Regions from separate parts of the Haliea sp. genome, predicted to be linked through region 1. Evidence: predicted binding sites of a transcription regulator. Region 1 holds the regulator's gene; the other holds the start of a gene.
What was found. The regulator sigma-54, encoded in region 1, starts transcription at its own class of promoters, with help from an activator protein. The targets are predictions, from matches to a motif close to TGGCACANNNNTTGCNNT.
Positions count from the first base shown of each region.

Region 2: the regulator sigma-54 is predicted to act here: its motif matches at 2,999-3,016, upstream of glnL (nitrogen regulation protein NR(II)).

Region 1 is NZ_JAWKZJ010000005.1:108,512-114,051, forward strand. It holds gene R3E49_RS10770 (KdsC family phosphatase) at 1-326, shown strand, start outside; gene lptC (LPS export ABC transporter periplasmic protein LptC) at 326-886, shown strand; gene lptA (lipopolysaccharide transport periplasmic protein LptA) at 867-1,445, shown strand; gene lptB (LPS export ABC transporter ATP-binding protein) at 1,423-2,148, shown strand; gene R3E49_RS10790 (RNA polymerase factor sigma-54) at 2,290-3,777, shown strand; gene hpf (ribosome hibernation-promoting factor, HPF/YfiA family) at 3,885-4,172, shown strand; gene ptsN (PTS IIA-like nitrogen regulatory protein PtsN) at 4,181-4,639, shown strand; gene rapZ (RNase adapter RapZ) at 4,648-5,502, shown strand; gene R3E49_RS10810 (HPr family phosphocarrier protein) at 5,505-5,540, shown strand, end outside.
Region 2 is NZ_JAWKZJ010000001.1:676,328-681,867, reverse strand. It holds gene typA (translational GTPase TypA) at 1-305, opposite strand, end outside; gene glnA (glutamate--ammonia ligase) at 729-2,135, shown strand; gene R3E49_RS03140 (DUF4124 domain-containing protein) at 2,269-2,805, shown strand; gene glnL (nitrogen regulation protein NR(II)) at 3,061-4,128, shown strand; gene glnG (nitrogen regulation protein NR(I)) at 4,112-5,521, shown strand.

The sequences.
Region 1 (5,540 bases):
ATATGGTCGCCAGACGGGCCACAGAGCTGGGCATCGTCGACCTGTTCGAGGGCCGGGAAGACAAGCTCAGTGCACTGCAGGAACTCGGGAAACACCTGGGCCTGGCTCTCACCGAATGTGCCTACATGGGCGACGACCTTCCCGATCTCGGTGCAATTTGCGCGGCAGGTATCGGGATGACCGTGTCCGATGCGGTGCCTGAGGTGCGCGCCGCCGCAGACTGGTGCAGCCGCGCCCCGGGCGGTGCGGGGGCCGTGCGGGAGGCCGCCGAGTGGCTGTTGCAGGCGCGCGGGCAGTGGGACGACCTGCTCACAGAGTTCCGCTGATGGAGCGACGCAGGCGTCCATGGCTTCTCGCGGCGGTGCTGGTCGGCGTGGCGGCGTGGTACCTGGGCATCACGGGCGGTGGTCCGCTGGAGCGCAGACCCGTGGCGCAACAGGCAGATATTGTACAGACCTATCTGCTAGACTCGCGCAGCCTGACCTATGCGGAAGACGGTAACCTCGCCCATGTCATGGAGGCCGTGCGTGTGGAACATCGGGGTGACGATGAGGTCTCAGATCTGGAGCAGCCAAGGTTCTACTCGCATGACGGCAACAACCAGACCTGGTCGGCCAGTGCCACGCGCGGCCGGCTCAAGCACCGGACTGGCATACTGATATTGCGCAAAGACGTGGTGCTGACTGATGACAAGGCCGGGGGTGTTCTGGAAACCAGCGCCATGACCCTCAACCTGAAACAGCGCACCGCAAGGTCCAAGGTCCCGGTCAGGGTGACCCAGGGCAACAATGTACTTACCGCCGACGGGATGTTCGCAGACCTGAAGCGCCAAACCATACGCCTGATGCCCGGCGTGGAGGGGATCTATGTTCCGGAAGGCTCCTGAGGGGAGTCGCATTGGCCCACGTGCACTCAGCATCGGGCTTGCGGTGATCAGCCTGCTGCTGGCCAGCGCCACACAGGCGCTGCCCAGCGACCGCGAGCAGCCAATTCGAATCAGTGCTGATCAGGCCCTGCGCGATGAGCGCGAGGGCTTTACCGAATACACGGGAAACGTGCGTCTGCAACAGGGCAGCCTGCAGATCCAGGCCAACAAGCTCACCATCTTCCATGGCCGGGAGGCCGCTGACCGCATCGTGGCGGAAGGCAGCCCGGCGCGTATGCAGCAGCAGCCGGCGGCCGACAAGGCGGTTATTCACGCGGCAGCGCTCAGCATCGAGTATTTCAAATCCCAGGAGCGGGTGAAACTCAGCCGCGAAGCGCGGATTGAGCAGGACGGCTCGATTGTTACCGGCAATACCATCGATTATTTCATGGCGGAGCAGCGGGTCAGGGCCGACGCCGGTCGGCGCGAGGACGGCGGCCGGGTCGAGGTCGTCATCCCCGCCGAGGTGCTGGAAGGCGACGAACAAGAGGCGCAGCGTGGCGCAACTCAGGGCGAGTAACCTGGCCAAGGCCTACCGGGGTCGCAAGGTGGTCATCGACGTCTCGCTGGAGATTTCCAGTGGGCAGGTGGTCGGTCTGCTGGGCCCCAACGGGGCAGGTAAAACCACCTGCTTCTACATGGTGGTTGGCATTATCACGGCAGACGCCGGGCGCATCGAACTGAATGGCGAAGATATCACGTCACTGGCGATGCACGACCGGGCGCGCCGCGGGCTTGGCTACCTGCCCCAGGAGGCCTCCATTTTCCGCAAGCTGAGCGTGCAGGACAACCTGCTCGCGATTCTCGAAACGCGGCCCGACCTGGGCAAGGCCGAGCGACTGGCACACTGCGACCGGCTGCTGGAGGAGTTCCACCTGACTCACCTGCGCACCAGCCTCGGCCAGGCACTGTCCGGAGGCGAGCGGCGCCGCGTGGAAATCGCCCGCGCACTGGCGACCGAGCCCGACTTCATCCTGCTTGACGAACCCTTCGCCGGCGTGGACCCGATCTCGGTTTCCGATATCAAGGACATCATCATTCATCTGCGCAAGCGCGGCATAGGCGTGTTGATCACAGACCACAACGTCCGCGAAACCCTCGACATCTGCGAGCGTGCCTACATCGTCGGCGAGGGGCATATCATCGCCGAGGGAAATGCCCAGGAAGTGCTGGAAAACCCCCGCGTGCGCAAGGTCTATCTGGGCGAGCACTTCAGGCTTTGACGCAGGGCCTCACCCCTGCCCCGGGCCTCCACAATCCCGCAAGCAAATTTCGCGCCATTCTGTTGCGCGGCTACCTGCGCCAGCGCTACACTGGCATCACAGCCAACCCGCGGCGGTACCCGGGATGAATCCAGTACGTTGATGAAACAGTCGCTTCAACTCAAGCTTGGCCAACAGCTGACAATGACGCCGCAGCTGCAACAGGCCATCAAGCTGCTGCAGCTGAGCACCCTGGATTTGCAGCAGGAGATCCAGCAGGCGCTGGACAGTAACCCACTGCTGGAACTTGCCGAGGACGACTACGACGCCGAGGCTGAAGCCCGCGCGCTGGCGACCGAGAACAGCCAGTCCACCGGAGAAGCCACTCCGGAACAGGCCGAGCGCGACGTCGCCGCTAGCGCTGACGAATGGCAAACCGACACCCTCCCCGATGAACTCCCTGTCGACACCCAGTGGGATGACCTGCTGCCCTCCTCGTCGGCTCCCGCGAGTCAGGGGGAGGACGCGTTTGACGGCGATTTTGACGCGCGCAACAATGCCCGCGACAGTCTGCAGGACCAGCTGCTCTGGCAACTGAACCTGACTCGCCTGTCAGACACCGATCGCATCATCGCCATGGCCATTATCGATGCGACCGACGCCAACGGTCGCCTGCAGAGCAGCGTCGAGGATATCCACGAGTCCCTGACGCCGGATCTGGACATCGACCTCGACGAGGTCGTGGCAGTGCTGCACTGCCTGCAGCAGTTTGAACCGGCCGGGGTCTGTACACGCGACCTGCAGGAATGCCTGCTTGTGCAACTGCAACAGCTTCCCCCGGGGACACCCTGCGTGGAACAGGCGCGGCTGATGATCAGCCGGCACATGGCACAACTGGGCAGCGGAGACTACAAGCAGATCATGCGCCGTATGCGCCTCAGCGAAGCACAGCTGAAAGAAGTGCTAGACCTGATCCGCACCCTCGACCCAAACCCGGGGCAAAGCGTCGGCGAAGACACCACGGAGTACGTGGTTCCCGATGTCTTCGTGAGCAAGCGCAACGGCCGCTGGGTGGTCGAGCTCAACCCTGACATCGCCCCCAAGCTGCGCATCAATGACAGCTACGCCAGCCTGATACGTCGCGCCGACAGCAGCGCCGACAACACCTTCCTGAAGGACAACCTCCAGGAAGCGCGCTGGTTCCTGAAGAGCCTGCACAGCCGCAACGAAACGCTGATGAAAGTGGCGAGCAAGATCGTGGAACACCAGCGCAATTTCCTTGAGTATGGCGAAGAAGCCATGAAGCCGTTGGTGCTGCATGACATTGCGGAAGCCATCGAGATGCACGAATCGACCATATCCCGCGCCACGACACGCAAGTACATGCACACGCCGAGGGGTATCTTCGAACTGAAATATTTCTTTTCCAGCCATGTGGGCACGACTGAGGGTGGCGAGGCCTCTTCCACCGCCATCAAGGCGCTGATTCGCAAGCTGGTGGCAGCGGAAAACCCGCGCAAACCGCTCAGCGACAGCAAGATTGCGGCCGTATTGGAGGAGCAGGGTTTGCAGGTGGCCCGCCGTACCGTGGCCAAATATCGCGAGATGCTGATGATCCCGCCCTCCAATGAGCGCAAGAGATTGGTCTAGACTATCAGTGTACTGCCCGGCAGTACTTTGTCAGGTTGCCGCTGGCAGAAAGCGGCACACCGGTTCCGGGCGACCAGCCCGGCTTTCATGAGAAGAAGGAGTCAGGTATGCAATTGAACGTCAGCGGACACCACGTAGAGGTTACTCATGCGCTGCGTGAATATGTGGAGAGTAAGTTCGAGCGCCTGCAGCGACATTTTGACCAGATAACCAATACCGAAGTCACCCTGATTGTGGAAAAAATGGTGCAGAAGGCCGAGGCCAACGTGCACATTTCAGGCGCGGATATCTTTGCCGCAGCGGAGTCAGAGGACATGTATGCAGCGATTGACGCACTGGCGGACAAGCTCGACCGCCAGCTCATCAAACACAAAGAAAAGGCGCGAGCCCGTTAGGAACTTTCATGCACGTTCTTTCTGAACTGCTGACGCCGGGGCGCACGGTCTGCCGTGCCCCCGGCAGCAGTAAAAAAAGGCTCTTTGAAACGCTGGCCAGCGTCGTCAGCGAGAACAGCCCGGAGCTCGCGGAGGCGGATATCTTCGCCCAGCTCATCGCGCGCGAACGCCTGGGCAGTACCGGTCTTGGCGCCGGCATTGCCATTCCGCATTGCCGTATCGCCAATTGCAGCCAGCCCATCGGTTGCCTGGTCACGCTGGAGGAGCCCATTGACTTTGACGCACCGGACGATTTGCCGGTGGATATCCTGTTTGTGCTGCTGGTGCCCGAAGAGGCCCACCAGGCCCACCTGGACATCCTGGCACGCATCGCCCGCCTGTTCAGTCAGTCCAGCTTCTGCGACGCACTGCGTGATGCCCCCGACAGTGCCACGCTGTTCCAGCGCGCGACCGAGTGGCAGGCCTGACCCGCGCCATGCACCTGGTAATCATCTCAGGCCGCTCGGGGTCCGGCAAAAGTACCGCCCTGCACCAGTTGGAAGACGAGGGGTTTTACTGCATTGACAACCTCCCCGCGGCCCTGCTGCCTGCCTTGGTCGATGAGGCCAGCCGCCCGGGCTTTGAGCATTTCCGCGGTGCTGCGGTGTGCATTGATGCACGCAACGCCTGGCGCAATCTCGAAGACTTTAACGCCATCGTCGACGCACTGCCGGACAGTGTGCGCAGCGAAATCCTGTTTCTGGACGCGCAGGACAGCGTGCTGATCAAGCGGTTCAGCGAAACCCGGCGCAAACACCCCTTGAGTGGCGAGCAGATGCCGCTGGCGGAAGCCATCGAGCGCGAACGCGAGCTGCTTGAACCCATCGCCAGTGCCGCTGCGCTGGTGCTGGACACCAGCCAGCTGACCATCTACGAACTGCGGGATGCCGTGCGGCAGCGGCTGATCGGCGAAAGTTCGGGCAGCATGTCGGTACTGATACAGTCCTTTGGCTTCAAACGCGGCGTGCCGACGGATGCTGATCTGGTGTTCGATGTGCGCATGCTGCCCAACCCCCACTGGGTGAAAGAACTGCGCCTGCAGAATGGGCTTGACACGGAAGTGCGGGACTTTCTCGAAGCACAGCCGATGACCGGCGAGTTGTTCGACAGCATTTGCGAATATCTGGATCGCTGGCTGCCGCAGTACCGGGACAGCAACCGCAGCTACATGACCGTGGCGATCGGTTGTACCGGTGGCCAACATCGGTCAGTATATCTTGCGGCCAGGCTCTACCGGCACTACAAAGAGCAGTACCCGCAGGTTCATATTCGCCACCGGGAACTGCAGTAACCGTGATTCAAGCGCAACTGACCATCATCAACAAACTC
Region 2 (5,540 bases), on a different contig from region 1:
ACCGCGTCTACCAACAGGAGCACAGAGTCCACCATGGACAGTACGCGCTCCACCTCACCGCCGAAGTCGGCGTGTCCGGGGGTGTCCACGATGTTGATCCGGTAGTCGTTCCAGCGGATCGCCGTATTCTTGGCCAGAATGGTGATACCGCGCTCCCGCTCCTGGTCATTGGAGTCCATGATACGCTCTGCCCCTTCGGAGCGACGGTCAAGGGTTCCCGACTGATTCAGCAGGCAGTCCACGAGCGTGGTCTTGCCGTGGTCAACGTGGGCAATAATGGCGATGTTGCGAAGCTTCTCAATCAAGGGAGTTCCTCAGTCCGGGGGCCCGGCAGCAAAAAAGGCGGCGGATTATACCCCAGCACCGCAGTGAGCGGAGCGCCCGTTTCCGGTGATAATGCGGTATTCGCGCCAGATCAGGCAGCAGCGGCTACAGGCGGGCGCCGGCAGCGTTGGCGGCAGAATGTCGCCACGCGCCCGTCGTGCACCAAAATAAAGCACTGACGCATCAAAATAGAGCACGGCGATGGGGCGCCACTGCACGGGCGGTGATAAACTGCTGCAAAACAGGGAGTTAGGCCCCCTGGAATCTTGGCATGGGTTTTGCTGTTAGGAATCCTGCCAAGATTCGCTGGCCGCTGACGGAGCGCTCGCAAGCAACCGCCGCACCAGGAACACGCACTGCGCCGAAGACTGTGGCACGACTTTACACCCCATGGAGGACATCCAATGTCAGAGCATACTCTGAACCTGATCAAGAATAGCGAAGCAAAATGGGTCGACCTGCGCTTCACGGACACCAAAGGCAAGGAACAGCACGTCACCCTGCCCGCCAGCTCCGTGGACGAAGATTTCTTCGAAGACGGCCAGATGTTCGATGGTTCCTCCATCGCCGGCTGGAAGGGCATCAACGAGTCAGACATGATCCTGATGCCGGACGACAGCACTGCGGTGCTGGATCCCTTCACCGATGACACCACCGTTATCCTGCGTTGTGACATCGTCGAGCCAAGCACCATGCAAGGCTACGAGCGCGACCCGCGGTCCGTTGCACGTCGCGCCCAGGAATACCTGCAGACCACCGGTATTGGCGACACCGCCTTCTTCGGCCCTGAGCCCGAGTTCTTCGTGTTCGATGACATCAAGTGGCACGCGGACATCTCTGGCGCGGGCTACGCCATCAGCTCTTCCGAGGCCGCCTGGTCTTCCAACCTGCACCAGGAAGACGGCAACACCGGCCACCGCCCGCGCGTCAAAGGCGGCTACTTCCCGGTTCCCCCCGTGGATTCGCTGCACGACATCCGCGCAGCCATGTGCACCGCCATGGAGCAGATGGGCCTGGGCGTAGAGGTACACCACCACGAAGTGGGCACTGCCGGGCAGTGTGAGATCGGCGTCAAGTTCAACACGCTGGTGAAGAAAGCAGACGAAGTACAGATCCTCAAGTACTGCGTGCACAACGTGGCGCACGCCTACGGCAAAACCGCCACCTTTATGCCCAAGCCACTGGTGGGTGACAACGGCTCTGGCATGCACGTTCACATGTCCATCTCCAAGGACGGCGTGAACACGTTTGCTGGCGACGGGTACTCCGGGCTGTCGGAAACCGCGCTGTACTACATCGGCGGTGTCATCAAGCACGCCAAGGCGCTGAACGCGTTCACCAACCCGGCGACCAACTCCTACAAGCGTCTGGTTCCCGGCTTTGAAGCGCCTGTGATGCTGGCCTACTCTGCCCGTAACCGCTCCGCGTCGATCCGCATTCCCTACGTTGCGAGCCCCAAGGGCAAGCGCGTGGAAGTGCGCTTCCCCGACCCGGCTGCCAACCCCTACCTGGCCTTTGCCGCACTGCTGATGGCGGGCCTCGACGGCATCCAGAACAAGATCCACCCCGGCGATGCCGCCGACAAGGACCTGTACGACCTGCCACCCGAAGAAGGCAAGGCCATCCCCACCGTGTGCTCCAGCCTGAGCGAAGCGCTGAAGTCACTCGATGAGGACCGTGGCTTCCTGACCGCAGGCGGCGTGTTCACCGACGACATGATTGATGGCTACATCGACCTGAAGGCGGCCGACATCGAGCGCCTGAACATGACCACACACCCGGTCGAGTTCGACATGTACTACTCCGTGTAAGCTGCGGAACGCTGTTTCCAGGCCCGCCACGTGCGGGCCTTTTTTATGCCCGCAGCACCCCGCCCCGGGGATAGGGCACCAACGCTTTTTCTGCTAAGGTTATGGGGAATCGCCGCGCCGGAGGCTATCGGGCATGATCCGTCTACTGCTGCTGTTATCGCTGCTGTTGCCTGTGGCCACCCAGGCCAGTCAGCCTATCTACAAATCCACGGATGCCCAGGGCAACGTGGTGTTTACCGACAAACCACCCGCCGAAGGCACCGCCCGTGAAGAAGTGACCCTGCGCCGCCTGAACACGCAGCCAGCGCCCGACATGAGCAGTGCGCCCGCGCCGCGCGATATCGCCCCGGAGGCGGAGCCAGCCGTAGCGCGGACGGTGACGATCATCTCGCCGGCAGACCAGACCGTGATACCCATGGGGCAGGGTGACTTTACTGTAGAGGCCTCTGCACAGCCCCCACTCAGCTCGGGCGAGAAGCTGGTGCTGCAGATTGACGGCGCACCCGTAGGCGATGCCCAGACGAACGGACGCTGGGCCCTGACCAATGTGTTGCGCGGTGGTCACGACCTCACGGTGGTGCGCCTTGGCGCCAGTGGCGCCGAAGTCGCGCGCTCCCCATCGGTACATGTCCAGGTCATGCGGCCCTACAATATCCAGAACCGCAACTAGCCCACACTGGACAGCGCCAGCGCTGCCGTGCACTATATTGGTGCGAATTATCAGCGGCTGCGGGAAAACACTTCGACAACCTGCCCTGAATCGCTGAGACTTGCCATTTTCGCCTTTTAAGTAAGTGCTCGCTACCAATATAACCCTATTTTTTATTGGTCAACCAGTGAGGCGCCTCTCCTAAAGGCCAAGTTGGCGTTATTCTTGCTTTGCCAACAGGCGTACCGCGCTCAGGCGGTCAATCATGGGGCAGGCATGCAGCAGAAACCCGACATTCTGGACCACATCAGCACCGGCGTGATCGCTTTGGACGCACAGCTGCGCGTCACGGCGATCAACTCGGCGGCCGAGGTGCTGCTGGAAGCCTCGGCCACGCGGGCCATGGGCATCGACGTCAGTCAACTGGTGCAGCACCCGGGTGAATTGCTGCAAACCCTGAAGCAGGCCCGGGCCAACCGCGCCACCCTGGCCCGGCGGGGCATGCTACTGGTCACACACACCGGCCAGGAAGTACAAATCGACCTGATTGTCACCGTGCTGCACGGCGAACAGGGCGATAGCCTGCTGCTGGAGCTGATTCCTATTGACCGGCTGCAGCGGATCAGCCGGGAAGAAAGCATGCTGCACGCGCAGGAAACGACCCGTGCGGTGATCCGTGGTCTGGCGCATGAGATCAAGAACCCGCTGGGTGGCGTGCGGGGGGCGGCCCAGCTGCTGGCCAAGGAACTGCCCAACGAAGAACTCGCAGAGTACACCCGTATTATCATCCGCGAGGCGGACCGCCTGCGCGACCTGGTGGATCGCCTGCTTGGTCCCAACCAGCGGCTGGCGATAGAGCCGGTGAATATCCACGAAATCATTGAGCATGTGCGCAACCTCATCTCGGCCGAGGTGAATAACGCTGTCACCATCAACCGCGACTACGACCCCAGCCTCCCGCCGCTGCCGGTAGATCGCGCACAGCTCATCCAGGCGGTGCTGAACATCATGCGCAATGCCCTGCAGGCGGCGGCGTCGCCGGAAGCGTGCAGCATTCTTCTGCGCACCCGCTCGCAGCGGCAGTTCACGATCAGTGGTCGGCGACACCGCCTGGTATGCCGCGTCGATATCATCGACAACGGCCCCGGTATTCCGGCAGACCTGCAGCAGGCCATTTTTGTGCCCATGGTGACCGGACGCCCGGACGGCACCGGGCTGGGACTGTCCATAGCGCAGTCCATCATCAACCGCCACGGCGGCCTGCTGGAGTGTGCCAGCGAACCGGGCAACACCCGTTTTACCCTTTATTTACCAATGGAACAGAGCCATGCAGAGACACGCTAAAGTCTGGGTCGTGGATGATGACAGCTCTATCCGCTGGGTGCTGGAACGCGCGCTCAGCCAGGCCGGTATCGACAACGAGAGCTTTTCCGATGGCGACCAGCTGATCGAGCGCATGCTTTCCGAGCAGCCGGACGTCATCATCAGCGACATACGTATGCCCGGTATCGACGGCCTGGACCTGCTGACGCGCATCAACGATCAGCACCCGGAACTGCCTGTCATCATCACCACCGCCCATTCCGACCTGGAGAGCGCTGTCGCCTCCTACCAGCGCGGCGCATTTGAGTACCTGCCGAAGCCCTTCGACATTGACGAAGTGGTGGCGATCACCGAGCGCGCACTGGCACAGGCGCGGGAGAAGCGCGGGGAAATGACCCTGCCCGAAGCCCTGCCGGACACCGAGATCATCGGCGAAGCCCCGGCCATGCAGGAGGTTTTCCGCGCCATCGGGCGACTGGCACAGAGCAACATCACCGTGCTGATCAACGGCGAATCCGGTACCGGCAAGGAGCTGGTGGCCCGGGCCCTGCATCGCCACAGCCCGCGGGCCCAGCGCCCCTTCATTGCCCTGAACATGGCGGCGATACCCCGGGACCTGATGGAATCCGAGCTGTTTGGCCATGAAAAGGGCGCCTTCACCGGTGCCAACAGCAAGCGCGAAGGCCGGTTCGAGCAGGCCAACGGCGGCACACTGTTTCTTGACGAAATTGGCGACATGCCAGCGGAAACGCAAACGCGCCTGTTGCGGGTGCTCGCCGACGGCGAGTTCTACCGCGTGGGGGGGCATACCTCAGTCAAGGTCGATGTGCGCATCATCGCCGCGACCCACCAGGACCTGGAAGAGCGGGTACAGCGCGGCGACTTTCGCGAAGACCTGTTCCACCGCCTGAACGTGATCCGTATCCACATACCCAAGCTGGCGGAGCGGCGCGAGGACATCCCGCGGCTGATGAAATTCTTCTTTCGCAAGGCCGCCGAGGAACTGGGCGGTGAGCCGAAGCTGCTGCTGCCGGAGACCGAGCGCTTTCTTACCGCGCTGTCCTGGCCCGGCAACGTGCGGCAGCTGGAAAACACCTGTCGCTGGCTGACCGTCATGGCCTCCGGGCGTGAGATTCACCTGCGCGACCTGCCTCCGGAACTGGGCAAGGTGGCGGCGCCCGCGGCGGGCGGCGGCTCCTCGCAATGGAACGAGCAACTGGGCCAGTGGGCGCGCAAGGAACTGCAGCAGGGCAAGCACCACATTCTGCGCCAGGCGGTACCCATGTTCGAGCGGGCCATGATTGAAGTGGCGCTGGCGCAAACCCAGGGCCGCAAGCGCGATGCCGCGGAGCTCCTGGGCTGGGGTCGCAATACGCTCACCCGCAAAATGAAAGATCTGGATATGAGCGACTGAGGGACGGCATACTGCGTGC